DNA from 3 places in the Arthrobacter sp. V1I9 genome. Region 3 is predicted to be linked to each of the others. Evidence: riboswitches for the same ligand, from Rfam matches in the RefSeq annotation. Region 3 holds a riboswitch; each other region holds the start of a gene.

Region 1 (4,204 bases), 140 kb from region 3:
AACTCCTTGAACGTCAGGTTCAGGGATTCACCATCAAGGTGCACTTCGCGACGGGCGAGGTCGATCAGGACACCCGAGGGACGCGGTTCCTGGGGCTGCTGCGGCCGGGGGGTTTCTGTGCGCTGACGGGTGTTGACCGTAGGGTCACCGAAAGTCGAGCGGACGACGTCGAGGGCCGAGCCGGGGGTGCCGGCCGGGGCGACGGCGACAGCGGCGTAGCTCTCGGCTCCGGTTACCAGGGACTGGGCGTAGGCGCGGATTTCCTGGGCGAGCTTGGCGATGGAAGTACCTGCGGCTGCCGCGGTTTCCTCATCGATTCCCATGTACAGAACGAATCCACGCGCAACGTTGTCGTTGGCCACGGGGCGGACCGGGTTCGGCCCGGCCACTACAGGGGTTGGAGCGGTGACCGGCGCGGACTCCGACGGCGGGACGGCGCGGAGCTGGCCGTAGGAGTTGGGGTTGTAGGCCTGGGGGCCGTATCCCGGGCCAGGGAAGCTGCTTCCCGAAGTTGCGGGAGCGAGCGACGTGCGCGGTCCGAAGCCGGGGCGGAGGCCGGACGGCTGGCCACCCTTGGCGGCGTTACGGACAGAAATGTGGACGTATCCGGATGCAACTGACATGGAATGCTTACCTCAATGTGAATGGCCGTCATCGCGGCTCGAATGCTGGGTTCCCCGCAATGGATTGGGGAGGGACGCCCGACGCTGGGCTGGGGGGCGTATGCCTACGAACTTCAAGGGGTGGGAAGATCAGGCGTACATTCGACAACAGCGCATGTCGGCAGCAGCTGATGTGCTGGGCCAATAGTCTGCGGCTGCAGGTGCTGTTGAGTTCTTGTTCACAATGGAAGTGTGCAGCGTAACAATGCTAACTTGCAAGTAACAATGGACGCCTTGGTCCGCATATTGAGACAAAAGCGCTTAATGTGCTGCAGATCACGATTCTGACGAATGGTCAGATTACTGATCATTTCCCCGGTTTTCTGTCCAGCGGGCTGCCGACGGTGAACAAAATTCGGGCCTGCCCTTGTCAACGAGCTTTTTCTTCAGATGCACCGGGAATGCCGGAATCGCCCAGCCGTGCGGGGCCTCCTGTCCAGCGGCACGGGCTTTGGACAGTGAAAATGCCTCGTCCTCCGCCTCAGGAACAACGAGCTCGCGAGGCGCGGGAACCCATAGCCGCGGCTCACCGATCGATCGCCCCCAGCCCTCCCGCCCGGGCGGATGCCCCATCCGCGCCCCGGTGGTCGACGACGAGTCAACCCTTTCCGAGCTGATGAGCATGGGCCTGCGAATGGCCGGCTCATCAGTGGCGGTGGCTGCGGAGGGCCCTGAGGCCGTAAAGCTGGCCAAGGACTTCCGCCCGAACGTCCTGGTTCTTGACGTGATGCTCCCGGGGTTCGACGGCGCAAAGTCGCTGGCCCGTATGCAGAGCCAGTCGGAGCGGATGACCGCTTCGGTAGAAGATCTGCTCCTGCTGGCCCGGCTCGATGAGGGCCAGCCTCTCAAGCTCAGCGAGGTGGACCTCTCGTAGCTGGTGATCGAAAGCGTCAGAGACGAAAAGGTGATGGCGCCCGGGTACAACTGGCAGCTGCAGCGTCCGGACGAGCCCGTTGTGGTCAACGGCGAGGGTAACGGTGACGTCACAGCCGCGGCGCACGGGCTTGCCTTGGCAGTGCCGTTCCTGCGAGCCTTTCGGCAAGGCGACGCGCCGCCGTCGTGATCTCTGTTACCAAAATGTGACTTGTGCTTTGAATTCCTGTACCGTCGATTAGGTACGGTTCCCGTTCGGGCCGTATATCCGGATGACGCCAAGCTCTGCCACTTCCCGGATTCCTCTTGAACCAAGGCAGAGGCGGGGGACCCACCGTCCCGGGCACTGATTGCCCTTGGGGTTAAGCCAGCACGTGATCTTTCCGTCTGGCCGGATGCCCTCATCCGAACCCGACAGCTAACTCCGCAGGTGTGAGAGGCGATTCATCATGTTCAAGTTCCTGGCACAGCCACGCCCGAAAAACGAGTCTGCACCGCAGGCCGCACCGGAAACCGGCAAAATCCCTTCCTTCGGCAAGCGCGCCGCCGTGGTGGCCGCGTCATGCGCACTCCTCATCGGGGTGGGCGCTGCAGGGCAGGCTACGGAAACCAGCATCCGCGTAGCAGCCACCGAGACGCAGGCCGCCGAGGCGCAAGCCAGCCTCAGCATCGAGAAGAGCGAGATCACGGCGAATCCCGCGCCGGAGTCTGCTGCTCCAGCCCTGCCGGAAATCAACGTGGTTCCGCAGGCGGCCGAGCCCGCACCGGCTCCGAAAGCCGCACCGGCACCCGCTCCCAAGCCTGCACCGGCACCAAAACCTGCACCGAAGCGTGCACCGGCGCCCAAGCCTGCCCCCGTCGTCGCGGTCAATGATCCCGCCGGCGCCCAGGCTTATGCGGCCAGCAAGCTGGGAAGCTACGGTTGGGCTCCTGACCAGATGCAGTGCCTGAAGACACTGTGGACCAAGGAATCGGACTGGACCACCACGGCCACCAACCCGAGCAGCGGCGCCTACGGCATCGTCCAGTCCCTGCCGGCCGAGAAGATGGCCAGCGCCGGCGCGGACTACCGCACCAACTACCGCACCCAGATCAACTGGGGCCTGGACTACATCCAGGAGCGCTACCAGTCCCCGTGTGGTGCGCTGAACTTTCACCTGTCGAACAACTGGTACTAAGCACACCGGTTCCACAGGACACATCAGCCGGCGCGGCCCGCACCTTCTCGAGGGGCGGGCCGCCCGGCGTATGTGAACCATGACCGACCTCAAAGCCGGAAAAATGACCCGCCCGTCGCAGTAAGTCAGGCGCCGCGGCCGGGGATGTACTGGACGGCCCACCTGTTGCCGTCGGGATCTGCGAAGTACACAAAGTGGCCCCAGTCCTGTATGTCGACGTCACTGACGTCTACCCCGTTGTTTTTCAGATGCTGGTGCGCGGCAGAGATGTCGTTTACCACGAGCTGGAGGTTGGAGCCGGTGCCCGGAGGTGCGTCCGTAAGCCCCTCCCCGATGCAGATCGAGCAGGCCGAGCCCGGCGGCGTCAGCTGGACAAAGCGGATCGAATCCGTGGGCCGCTCATCAAAGTCGGCATTGAACCCTACCTTGTTGACGTAGAAATCCTTGGCGCGGTCCACGTCTGACACAGGGACATACACAAGTTCCAGTTTCCAGTCCATCCGCACAGGCTAGCGACGCGGCGCGGAATGCAAAAGGCTTGAGGACTACCCCGCGATGCCGTAAAGGCGGTCGCCCGCGTCCCCAAGTCCGGGGACGATGTATGACTTCTCGTTGAGCTTTTCGTCGATTGAAGCCAGGACGATGGTTACGTTGGCGTCCGCGAGTTCCTCCTCAAGCTTCGCCAGGCCTTCCGGGGCGGCGAGGAGGCAGATGCAGGTTACGTCCGAAGCGCCGCGCTTGAAGAGGAACTTGATGGCTTCGCGCAAGGTTCCGCCGGTGGCGAGCATGGGGTCCAGGACAAAGATCTGACGGTCCGTGAGGTTCTCGGGGAGGCGCTCGGCGTAGGTGATGATGTCCAGGGTCTCCTCGTCCCGGGCCATGCCCAGGAAGCCGACCTCTGCGGTGGGAACGAGTTTGGTCATGCCCTCGAGCATGCCCAAGCCGGCGCGCAGGATAGGGACCACCAGCGGCGTGGGCTTGGTGAATGCGGTGCCCACGGTGGTGCTGACCGGCGTTTCGATGGTGACAGGCTCGGTGCGCACCTCGCGGGTGGCCTCGTAGGCAAGGAGTGTCACCAGCTCCTCCGTCAGCTGCCGGAAGACCGGAGACGGGGTGTTCTTGTCCCGCAGGACCGTGAGCTTATGAGCGACCAGCGGGTGGTCCACAACGAGAGTGCGCATGGGTCAAAACTATCACCCGGCTGCCCGTGCCCTTCCGCTGTCAGCCTCCCGCACCAGTCCGCGAGGAACCCCCGTCGCGCCCTTCCGGACTGCCGGCGTCGTTGCTCTGGGAGGTCCCCGCGCTGCCCCGGAGCTGCTCCGGGCTGTGGTCCTCCCGAAGGACGGGATGCTCGAAGGTGGGGGCGGGGCCGGCATGCTCCCGCTTCCGCATCAGATGGAAGAGCCTGTGGGCAAGGATCACCATGCACACCCAGGCCAGGCCCAGGAACCACCCGGCCATGACGTCCGTCATCCAGTGATGCCCCAGGAA
Region 2 (4,204 bases), 1.3 Mb from region 3:
ACGTGGGCGGACGCTACGCGTACGCCAACCAGCCGGTCATCGCCGAGTGGAACCTTGCCCGCCTGGCTGAAGCCATGCTGCCGCTCTTCAACGAGGACCAGGAACAGGCCGTGGCCCCCGCGGTAGAAGCACTCGGCAAGTTCCGCCGCCAGTACAGCGAGGCCTGGTTCGCCGGGATGAAAACCAAACTCGGATTGGCAGAAGCCCCTGCCGGGAGCGCGGAGGCTGAAGAAGCCTCGGAACTGGTGGATGGGCTGGTGGCCCTGTTGAAGGACGGACCGGTCGACTACACGTCGTTCTTCCGGAACCTCTCCCAAGCGGCAAGGGGAAATGACCGCCCAGCCCGCGGGATGGTCCTTGACCTGGCTGCCTTCGACACATGGGCTGCGCGGTGGCGTGCCCTGCAACCGGACGCGGAACTGATGGACAGGGTCAATCCCGCCTACATCCCACGCAACCATCTGGTAGAGGAAGCGCTCGCCGCAGCAACGGACGGAGACCTTGATCCCTTCACCCGGCTCCTTGAAGTGGTCCGCGCCCCGTTCACTGAGCGGCCAGGGCTGGAACGCTACACCGAGGGAGCGCCGGAGGACTTCGGCAGCTACCAGACCTTCTGCGGGACCTGAGCGCCCCCGGCAGCTGAGCACCGGCTCACGACGGCCGGAAACAAAACAGGGGCGGCCGCCGGGAACAATCCCGTCTGCCGCCCCTGCTTGGGTGGTGTTACTACGCTACGCGGACGAAGGAAGCGCCGCTGAGCCAGCTGATGGAGTGGACCTCGGTCTTGAAGCCGTCCACGCCACCGCTGACAACCTGGCCGTTGCCGGCGAAGACGCCAACGTGACCGGCGGTGATCACCAGGTCACCGGGAGCCGGGGTGCCCACAGTGGTGCCGTACTGGTAGAACTGGCCCGGGGCCAGGTCGCCAACGCTCTTGCCCACGGAACGGAGAGCCTTCTCCACCATGGCGGTGCAGTCCTGCTGGACGCCCACCTGGCCGTAGGCGTTCGCGAGGATGGCTGCGCCGGTACCGGTGCCGGTGGCCGCGGGAGCTGCCGGGGCGGGTGCTGCCGGAGCAGGAGCCGTGGAGGCGTAGGACAGGTTCATTCCGGTGTTGGCGGGGGCGGCGGCAGTCACGGCCGGAGCCGGAGCCGCAGCTGCCGGAGCCGCCGGAGCGGCTGCAACGGAACCGGCGCCGGGGACCTTGATCTGGTCGCCGGGGTAAATGATCGCGGAGATGGACAGCCCATTGGCGGACAGGACATCGTTCAGGGCTACTCCGTGGGCGGCCGAGATGGCGCCCAGGGTATCGCCGGCAACAACGGTGTGCACGTTGCCTGCAGCTGCTGCGGGGGCAGCCACTGCAGCAGCCGGTGCTGCGTAAGCCTGGGTGTTAGTGGTCTCGGTGGTGTCCGGACCGGTTACGCCTGCGTGGGCCGGGGCGCCGACACCGAAGGCAATGCCGGATGCTGCTGCAACGGCGAGCGCCGGGCGGCCAAGGGACTTGGCTGAGACAGCCAGACCCTCGAGTGCGATTGAGCGGGCCGGAGTCGCGCGGTGACGGGCGGTGGTGGAATTTTTTGACACGGTTGATCGCCTCTCCCATGCCTGCGGGGTGAGCTGTCGGGTTCGGGTTGGAGATACCCGGCCGGGAGCAATTCCGTAATGAACGGTGTCGCTCTCGACTTAACCCCAAGGCCTCGCGTGAGGCCGGTGGAAACGTGGTTCCCCCGTCCCTGCCAGCTGGAAAGCGTTGGGTTCCCGGGTCAGTGGCAGGGCTCGGCATACTGAGGGGAATGTCCCGTCTGGGAGGGACACCTGAAGACCCTAACCCGACTTCGGGTGCATTGTCACGTTTGGGTAACATGCGAGGTGCTTCTATCACATTCCGCAAATGACTTGAATTGGATTTACCACGCGGCTGACCTCGCGAGATACTTTCCTGCTACGGAAGCTGTGTTGCTTTGGTCACAAAGTAGTAAAGGAACTCGAAGGCGGGGCCGGAAGCTTGCCCGGAAGCGCCGCGCGGAGGAGGATATGCCCACCCCGAGGAGGCACCGTGACCCAGCTTGGAAAGTACGAAAAGTACTTGATTGAGGAGTTTTTTGACGACTACCGCGCCGGTACGCTGAGCCAGCGGACCTTCACCCGGCGGGTTGCCTTCATTACGGGCAGCACGGCGACAGCCGCGGCGGCGATGTTGCTGGTGGGCTGCACTCCCAGCGAGGTACCGCCGAGCACCGACCCCATGCCCACGCCGGAACCTTCCACATCGTCGGCCACCGGAACGGCCGACGCAGGGGCCGCAGGTGCCGTCCCTGCGGCCAAGAGCCCGCTTTCCCTTCCGGAGGGCGCATCAGGGATGACGACGGCGACTATCCAGTTTCCGTCCGGTGGAACCCCTATCAGCGCCTACCAGGCCAAGCCGGAGCGGGCGGGGCGCAGCCCTGCAGTACTGATCTGCCATGAGAACCGAGGGCTGACAGCCCATATCGAAGACGTGGCGCGGCGCTTTGCGAAAGAGGGGTACGTTGCCCTGGCTCTTGATTTGCTGAGCCGAGAAGGCGGGACTGCGAACCTGGACCGTGACGCTGTTCCCGGTGCCCTCATCCAGGCGGGCGCCCAGCGTCACATTGCCGACTTCAAGGCAGCGGTGGAGTATCTCCGGGGCCAGGACTTTGTGGACGGCCAGCGCATCGCCATGACCGGCTACTGCTTCGGCGGCGGCATCACCTGGCAGGCGGCCACGGAGTTGGACGGGCTGAAGGCCACGGCGGCGTTTTATGGCCCCGCCCCCGACCTGGGCAAGGTGCCGGGCATCAAAGCGGCAGTTTTTGGAGTCTACGCTGAACGTGATAAACGCATCACCGCCGCCATGCCTGCGCTCAAGGATGCGCTCGCGGCAACCGACGTTGTCCACCAGATCACCGTCTACCCCGGCGTGGACCACGCCTTCCACAACGACACCGGCGACCGCTACAACGAAGCCCAGGCCACGGCCGCGTGGAACGACACCCTCGCCTGGTTTGGCCAGCACCTTTAGGCCCCGCCGTTCCTTGCCAATCCCTGAGTCGGCGCGGAACTCCATCGCATCACCGATGAAGGCACGCCAGCCTTCAACGCGCGGCTGAAACGGGTACCCGAACCACCCGCGCTAGGCTTTTGCCATGGCCGACTTTGAAAGATTCCGGATCCTGCTCGAGGAGGAGCGGGAGCGGAAGATTGCCCTCCTTCCGGCGCTCCGCGCGGACATCGCCTCCGCAAACTCGGCGCGCCAGGACTCGAACGTGGATGACGAACACGATCCGGAAGGCTCCACCATCGCCTTCGAGCTGTCCCAGGCCTCCGCCCTGCTGAAGCAGAGCAGTGCCGGGCTGGATCAGGTGGACGCAGCCTTGGCCAGAATCGCTGAGGGAACCTACGGGACCTGCGCTGTCTGCGGGGACGCGATCGCCGAAGGCAGGCTGGAGGCACGGCCGTGGACCCCGTTCTGCATCCGGCACGCCTCGGCAGGGCGCCCATGAGCAGCGGCATGGATCGTGTGGCGGCTGCCGCTGAATTCGTTGACCGCACGTTGCAGAACGAGGGCGCCTGGTACCGGGCGGACGACGTCGAGGGCCGGCTGGGCGGTCTACTGGCCTCCTACGGTTCCTCCGTCGGCGCTGTCAGGGGAACCATCCGCGACGCGCTGCGGAAGTACAAGGACCTCGACCACGATGGCGTGGTGCAGCTGGCATCAGCCCTGTGGGGGCTGCCCCGGCCCGGCGCCAGGGCAGTGTACGAACGCCGGCTGGCCGCCGTTGTCCTGCTGCAGTCCAAAGTGTCACTCCTGCGCCATTCGGACCTGACCCGCATCGAGGGTTTCCTGCGGACTGCCGGCACCCCAGAGCTGACAGACCCCCTGCTGGCCGACGTCGTGGCGCCGTTCCTGGCACGGCTAAGCGGGCGCGACCGGCAACGCGCAGATGTTGTCGTTGCCCGTTGGCGGACCGACCCGGATGCCCGGCTGCTCGGCGCCGCCGGCTTCCTCGAGCAGCAATCCAGCCCCGAAGCCCCACCACAAGGAGACACCCATGAACGAACCCTATGACCTGGAACGATTTGTGGCCGCGCAGGACAGCGGCGGAGCGTACGACCAGGCGCTGGCAGAACTGCAGATGGGCAGCAAGTCCGGCCATTGGATGTGGTTTATTTTTCCCCAGAT
Region 3 (4,204 bases):
ACCCCGCCCAGCCTGGATGACCGGCCGCCGGCCAGGATCACGGCGTCGAAGTCCAACCGGTTTTGCTCCACTCCCCCAGCCTAGTCCGGGGACGGCGAAGGCGACCTACCCCGATCAGGCAGCGCGCTCAGGCAGCAGGAACGGATCCCAAGCGGGCGTGGGCTTCTCGAGTTCCTTGATCTGCCAGATGGTGCCATGCGGAGGCTCAGGGACAAACCGCAGTTTCCAGCCCATTTCTGCCGGTGTGTGGTCACCTTTGACGTTGTTGCACCGCAGGCAGGCGGCCACCAGGTTCTCCCAGGACTCCGCGCCCCCGCGCGACTTGGGGTGGACATGGTCGATGGTGTGGGCAGCTTTTCCACAGTAGGCGCACTTGTGCCCGTCCCGTCTCAGCACCCCGCGCCGGCTCACAGCAGTGGACTGATTATATCTGGGGCGGATGTAGCGGTTCAGGAGAATCACGGACGGGCGGCCCAAAATCTCCTGGGGACCCACTACGGGGTCGTCCCCTTCAGCCACAACGCTCGCCTTGCCCGTGAGCACAAGCACCAGCGCCCGGCGGAAAGTAATAACCGCCAGCGGTTCATATCCAGCATTCAGAACGAGAGTGCGCATGCACGTACCTCTTCACGGCCGCACCCGGTCAGGGGCACGAGGGCCGGCTGCCCTCGGCGTGGTCCGGGCTATGGATCGACACCACAAGAGTAAACAAAGAAGTGCACTATCAGCTAATTCCTGTCACCCGGGCCGCCGTGTCCCGCCGGAATTAGTGCCCCGGGCAGATGGACCCGGGGTTTAACCCGGCAGGACCCCCGCTGTAAGGGCAGGGGTCCTGATGCGTCTTGATCAGCCGCTAAGCGCGGCTGCAGGGATGTCAGTTGACGCGGATGAACACCGGGCCGGAGCCCACGTTGGCGCTGAAGACAACGGTCTGGTTGCCGTTGTAGCCGCCGTGCACCGCTTGGCCGTTGCCGGCGTAGACGGCGATGTGGGCCATGCCGGAACCACCGTCGGCGTAGTAGATGAGGTCGCCCGGCTGAGCCTCGGCAGCGCTCACGGTGCGCCCCAGGGAGAGGTAACCGGCAGGCCAGTCGTGGAAGTTGATGCCCACGGCAGCCAGGGAGTTGGTCACCAGCATGGTGCAGTCCTGCGAAACGCCGAGCTGGGCGTAGGCGGCGGACAGTATGGCTGCGCCCTTGCCGCTTGCCGAGGCAGGAGCGGCGGGGGCTGCAGCGGCCGGAGCCGTGGCGGTCACCTTGGCAACAGCGGCCGTCTCTGCGGCGGGAGCGGGCGCAGGAGCGGGAGCCGGAGCTGCTTCCTGAACCTCAACCTCAACCTCGGGCTCCGGAGCTTCCACAACGGGAGCCGGCGTGGTGGTCACGGCAGGCTTCTCGAAGGTGATGGCAATGGTGGAAGCAGCCGAGATGGGAGCCTCAACCGTTGATTCAACTTCCAGGGTGGAAGCCGGAGCGGAGTCGCGCTGAACGTTGGCGTCAGCAGCGTTGGCAGCCAGGCCGCTGGTCAGGACCAGACCGGAAGCAGCTGCGATGACAGCTGCCTGGCGTCCTACGCCGCCGGCGTTGTCGCCGACAGCCTTGGCAATGATGGCGAGCGAGTTGGTTTTGGTGACCTCGGCGCGGTGCCGTGCGGTTGCACGAGTAGTCATCAGTTCTCTCTTTCGTTTTCCTTCAAACCGCATGTAGGCAGCCAAAGGTGACTGGACGTGCCGGCATCTTGGGGGTACGCCGGCACGCCCCGAACGGGGATGTGTGATTTAGCGAAAAGCGTTTGGGCAAAGAAAAAGCCCTTGGACCGTAAGGTCGAAGAACTAGTTCATGGTGTAGAACGCGGAGGAACCGGTAGCAGCTACCGAGTGCAGGAGCGTTCCCTGCGAGGGGTTCAAGGCGCTGATCATCATGCCGTTGCCAACGTAGATGCCGACGTGCGCACCGCCGTTCTGCATGACGAGGTCGCCCGGCTGCGGCGTGGACGTGGGCTTCATCGCAGTCCAGGCGTTGACGCGGGGGATGCTGATGCCGGCCTGGGCGTAAACCCACTGGGTGAAGCCGGAGCAGTCCCAGCCGCTGGGGGTGGTGCCGCCCCACACATACGGGCTGCCGATGCCGGTGTAGGCGATGGCCGCAATGCCGGAGGTGGCAGCCGAGGACGCGGTGGCCACGACCTTCTCTGCTGCTGCCGCTGCGGTGGTCTCTGTGGAAGCCGTAGCGGTGGACTCTGTGGAAACGGTGTCCGTGTCCACGGCCGCGGCCGTGTCATCGTCATCAGAAGTTGACTGGACAGTCACCGGCTCCAGCACGGGAGCTGCGATGGTCTTGACCACCGGACGCTCGAAGGACACGGTAGCCGTGGGTGCCGCAGTGACCGCGAGGGCCGACTGCGCGGACCCTGACTCGGTGGAAGCAGAGACACCAGCGGTGGTGTCCGCCGCGTTGGCCGGCAGGCCCAAGGTCAGGACGAGGCCGGACGCAGCAGCGATAACTGCAGCCTGGCGACCTACTGTCCCGGCATTGGCACTAACAGCCTTGGACATGGTGTCCAGGGGGTTGGTACGAACCGATTGCGCACGGTGGCGCGCAGAATTATGGCGTGAAGACACGAAGGTAGCCTCTCCCAATGCCTGCGAGGTGAGCTGTCGGATTCGGATGGGAGTCACCCGGCCGCGCGGCTTCCTGGGAAGCTTTTGCGACTTAACCCCAAGGCCTTCAAACTGAAGGCCATAATTGGTTCCCCCGCCCCTGCCAGACGATGAAATGCGAACGGACCTTGAGCGGTGGCAGAGTTAGGCAATCCGCACAAGAGCGTCAACTTCGGAAAAGTTGACGCGAGTTAGACGGTACAGCAGTTTTGCTTGAATGTCACATTCAGGTCACGGCAGGTCAACATCATTTGATAGTTCACCGTCACTTGACTAGAGCCAGCCAGTGGGGTCAACAACTTCGCCGTTGACCTGGACCTCGAAGTGCAGGTGGCAGCCTGTGGAGGCTCCCGTGGTCCCGCTGAGGGCCACAACATCCCCGCGGGATACTGTCTGCCCCTCCTTCACACTGAAGGACGAGAGGTGGTTGTACGTGGTTTCCAGGCCGTTGCCGTGGTCCACTACAACGCGATTGCCGCCACCGTACTCGTGCCAGCCCACAAAGGTAACGGTTCCGGTGGCCGCAGCCAGAACGGAGGTGCCGCACTGGGCTACGTAATCCTGTCCGCGGTGGAAATCACCGGAGCCTCCCGTGATGGGGCTGACGCGGTAGCCAAAGGGTGAGGCAGTGCTCAATGCAGCGAGCGGGGCACCGAGGCTTCCGGTGGAAGCGGCGCGGGTGATGGCGCCCGCAGACTGGGCACTGAGCAGCTGTTTGAGCTTCCCGTCCGGGTCCGCTTCGGTGACCACGGCGGACCGGCTGAAGTCGATTTCGGCCTCCGCTTCCGCGGAAATTTTGGGCTGTGGGGCTACAGCGGACGCGGCAACAGGAGAGTTCCCTGACGCATCCGTGGCCATCACGGGACTGGTGGCCGGTACGGTCACGGTAAGCACCAGTCCGGTGGCGGCCAGGGCGACGCCGGCCTTCTGGCCGATGCCGCTGGCAGCAGCGAACTCGGTGATTTGACGGAATGGACCCCGACGCCGGCGCGCATCACGGTGCGGATCGCGGGGGCGTTCCGAGGTGATGACTTCGACAACGCGCGGTGTCGAAGCAGGGACCGCCGCGCGGCGGCGTCCCCTGGAATTGTGCATGGTCAAGAAGGGTTCCTCTCTGGAAAGCCTGCGAAGTTAGCTGTCGGATTCGGGTCAGAGAGTTCAAAGACCCGGTCCGCCGTAAGCAAGCTTCGGCACAGAGATATCCCCGGAGGGATTCCTTCGCTGGAAGAGGCTTGCTGCTGACGGACTTCACCCCAAGGCAGTCCCCCGGCTGCCGCTTGTGGTTCCCCCGCCTCTGCCAGTTACGACTCATGCTCCTGATCCGCTGGCAGAGCTCGGCTCCAGATCAGGTAACGCTTTAATATCAACGCTTCGGTTCAACTATAGAGGGTTAACACCCAAAGTAACAATTCCGTTATCTTTGCGTAACCCACCTCACATGGGGTAGCGAGGCGCGCGGGCCAGCCCGCTAGCGGACGGCCACGAACACGTGCGCGGCCACCTCCGGAGGCAGCTCAAGTGCCCCTTCGATGCCGGGAACCCGGACGG

The links. Region 3 has a riboswitch for cyclic di-AMP ahead of QFZ70_RS14000 (C40 family peptidase). Riboswitches for the same ligand answer to the same signal wherever they lie in the genome.
Region 1: another riboswitch for cyclic di-AMP. It lies ahead of QFZ70_RS14585 (hypothetical protein); the one in region 3 lies ahead of QFZ70_RS14000 (C40 family peptidase).
Region 2: another riboswitch for cyclic di-AMP. It lies ahead of QFZ70_RS08320 (LysM peptidoglycan-binding domain-containing protein); the one in region 3 lies ahead of QFZ70_RS14000 (C40 family peptidase).

The regions. Positions count from the first base shown of each region.
Region 1 is NZ_JAUSYU010000001.1:3,130,633-3,134,836, forward strand. Features, by position in the region: gene QFZ70_RS14575 (winged helix-turn-helix domain-containing protein) at 1-623, opposite strand, end outside; partial or broken gene QFZ70_RS14580 (response regulator) at 1,246-1,632, shown strand; cyclic di-AMP (ydaO/yuaA leader) riboswitch at 1,819-1,979, shown strand; gene QFZ70_RS14585 (hypothetical protein) at 1,985-2,713, shown strand; gene QFZ70_RS14590 (glyoxalase superfamily protein) at 2,839-3,213, opposite strand; gene upp (uracil phosphoribosyltransferase) at 3,259-3,894, opposite strand; gene QFZ70_RS14600 (phosphatase PAP2 family protein) at 3,935-4,204, opposite strand, start outside.
Region 2 is NZ_JAUSYU010000001.1:1,740,246-1,744,449, forward strand. Features, by position in the region: gene QFZ70_RS08315 (YdiU family protein) at 1-626, shown strand, start outside; gene QFZ70_RS08320 (LysM peptidoglycan-binding domain-containing protein) at 727-1,587, opposite strand; cyclic di-AMP (ydaO/yuaA leader) riboswitch at 1,591-1,795, opposite strand; gene QFZ70_RS08325 (dienelactone hydrolase family protein) at 2,060-3,043, shown strand; gene QFZ70_RS08330 (TraR/DksA C4-type zinc finger protein) at 3,168-3,524, shown strand; gene QFZ70_RS08335 (DNA alkylation repair protein) at 3,521-4,090, shown strand; gene QFZ70_RS08340 (DUF1810 domain-containing protein) at 4,074-4,204, shown strand, end outside.
Region 3 is NZ_JAUSYU010000001.1:2,992,725-2,996,928, forward strand. Features, by position in the region: gene QFZ70_RS13985 (molybdenum cofactor guanylyltransferase) at 1-71, opposite strand, end outside; gene QFZ70_RS13990 (HNH endonuclease) at 115-615, opposite strand; gene QFZ70_RS13995 (NlpC/P60 family protein) at 875-1,666, opposite strand; gene QFZ70_RS14000 (C40 family peptidase) at 1,829-2,551, opposite strand; cyclic di-AMP (ydaO/yuaA leader) riboswitch at 2,622-2,817, opposite strand; gene QFZ70_RS14005 (M23 family metallopeptidase) at 2,930-3,751, opposite strand; cyclic di-AMP (ydaO/yuaA leader) riboswitch at 3,762-4,006, opposite strand; gene QFZ70_RS14010 (metal-dependent transcriptional regulator) at 4,125-4,204, opposite strand, start outside.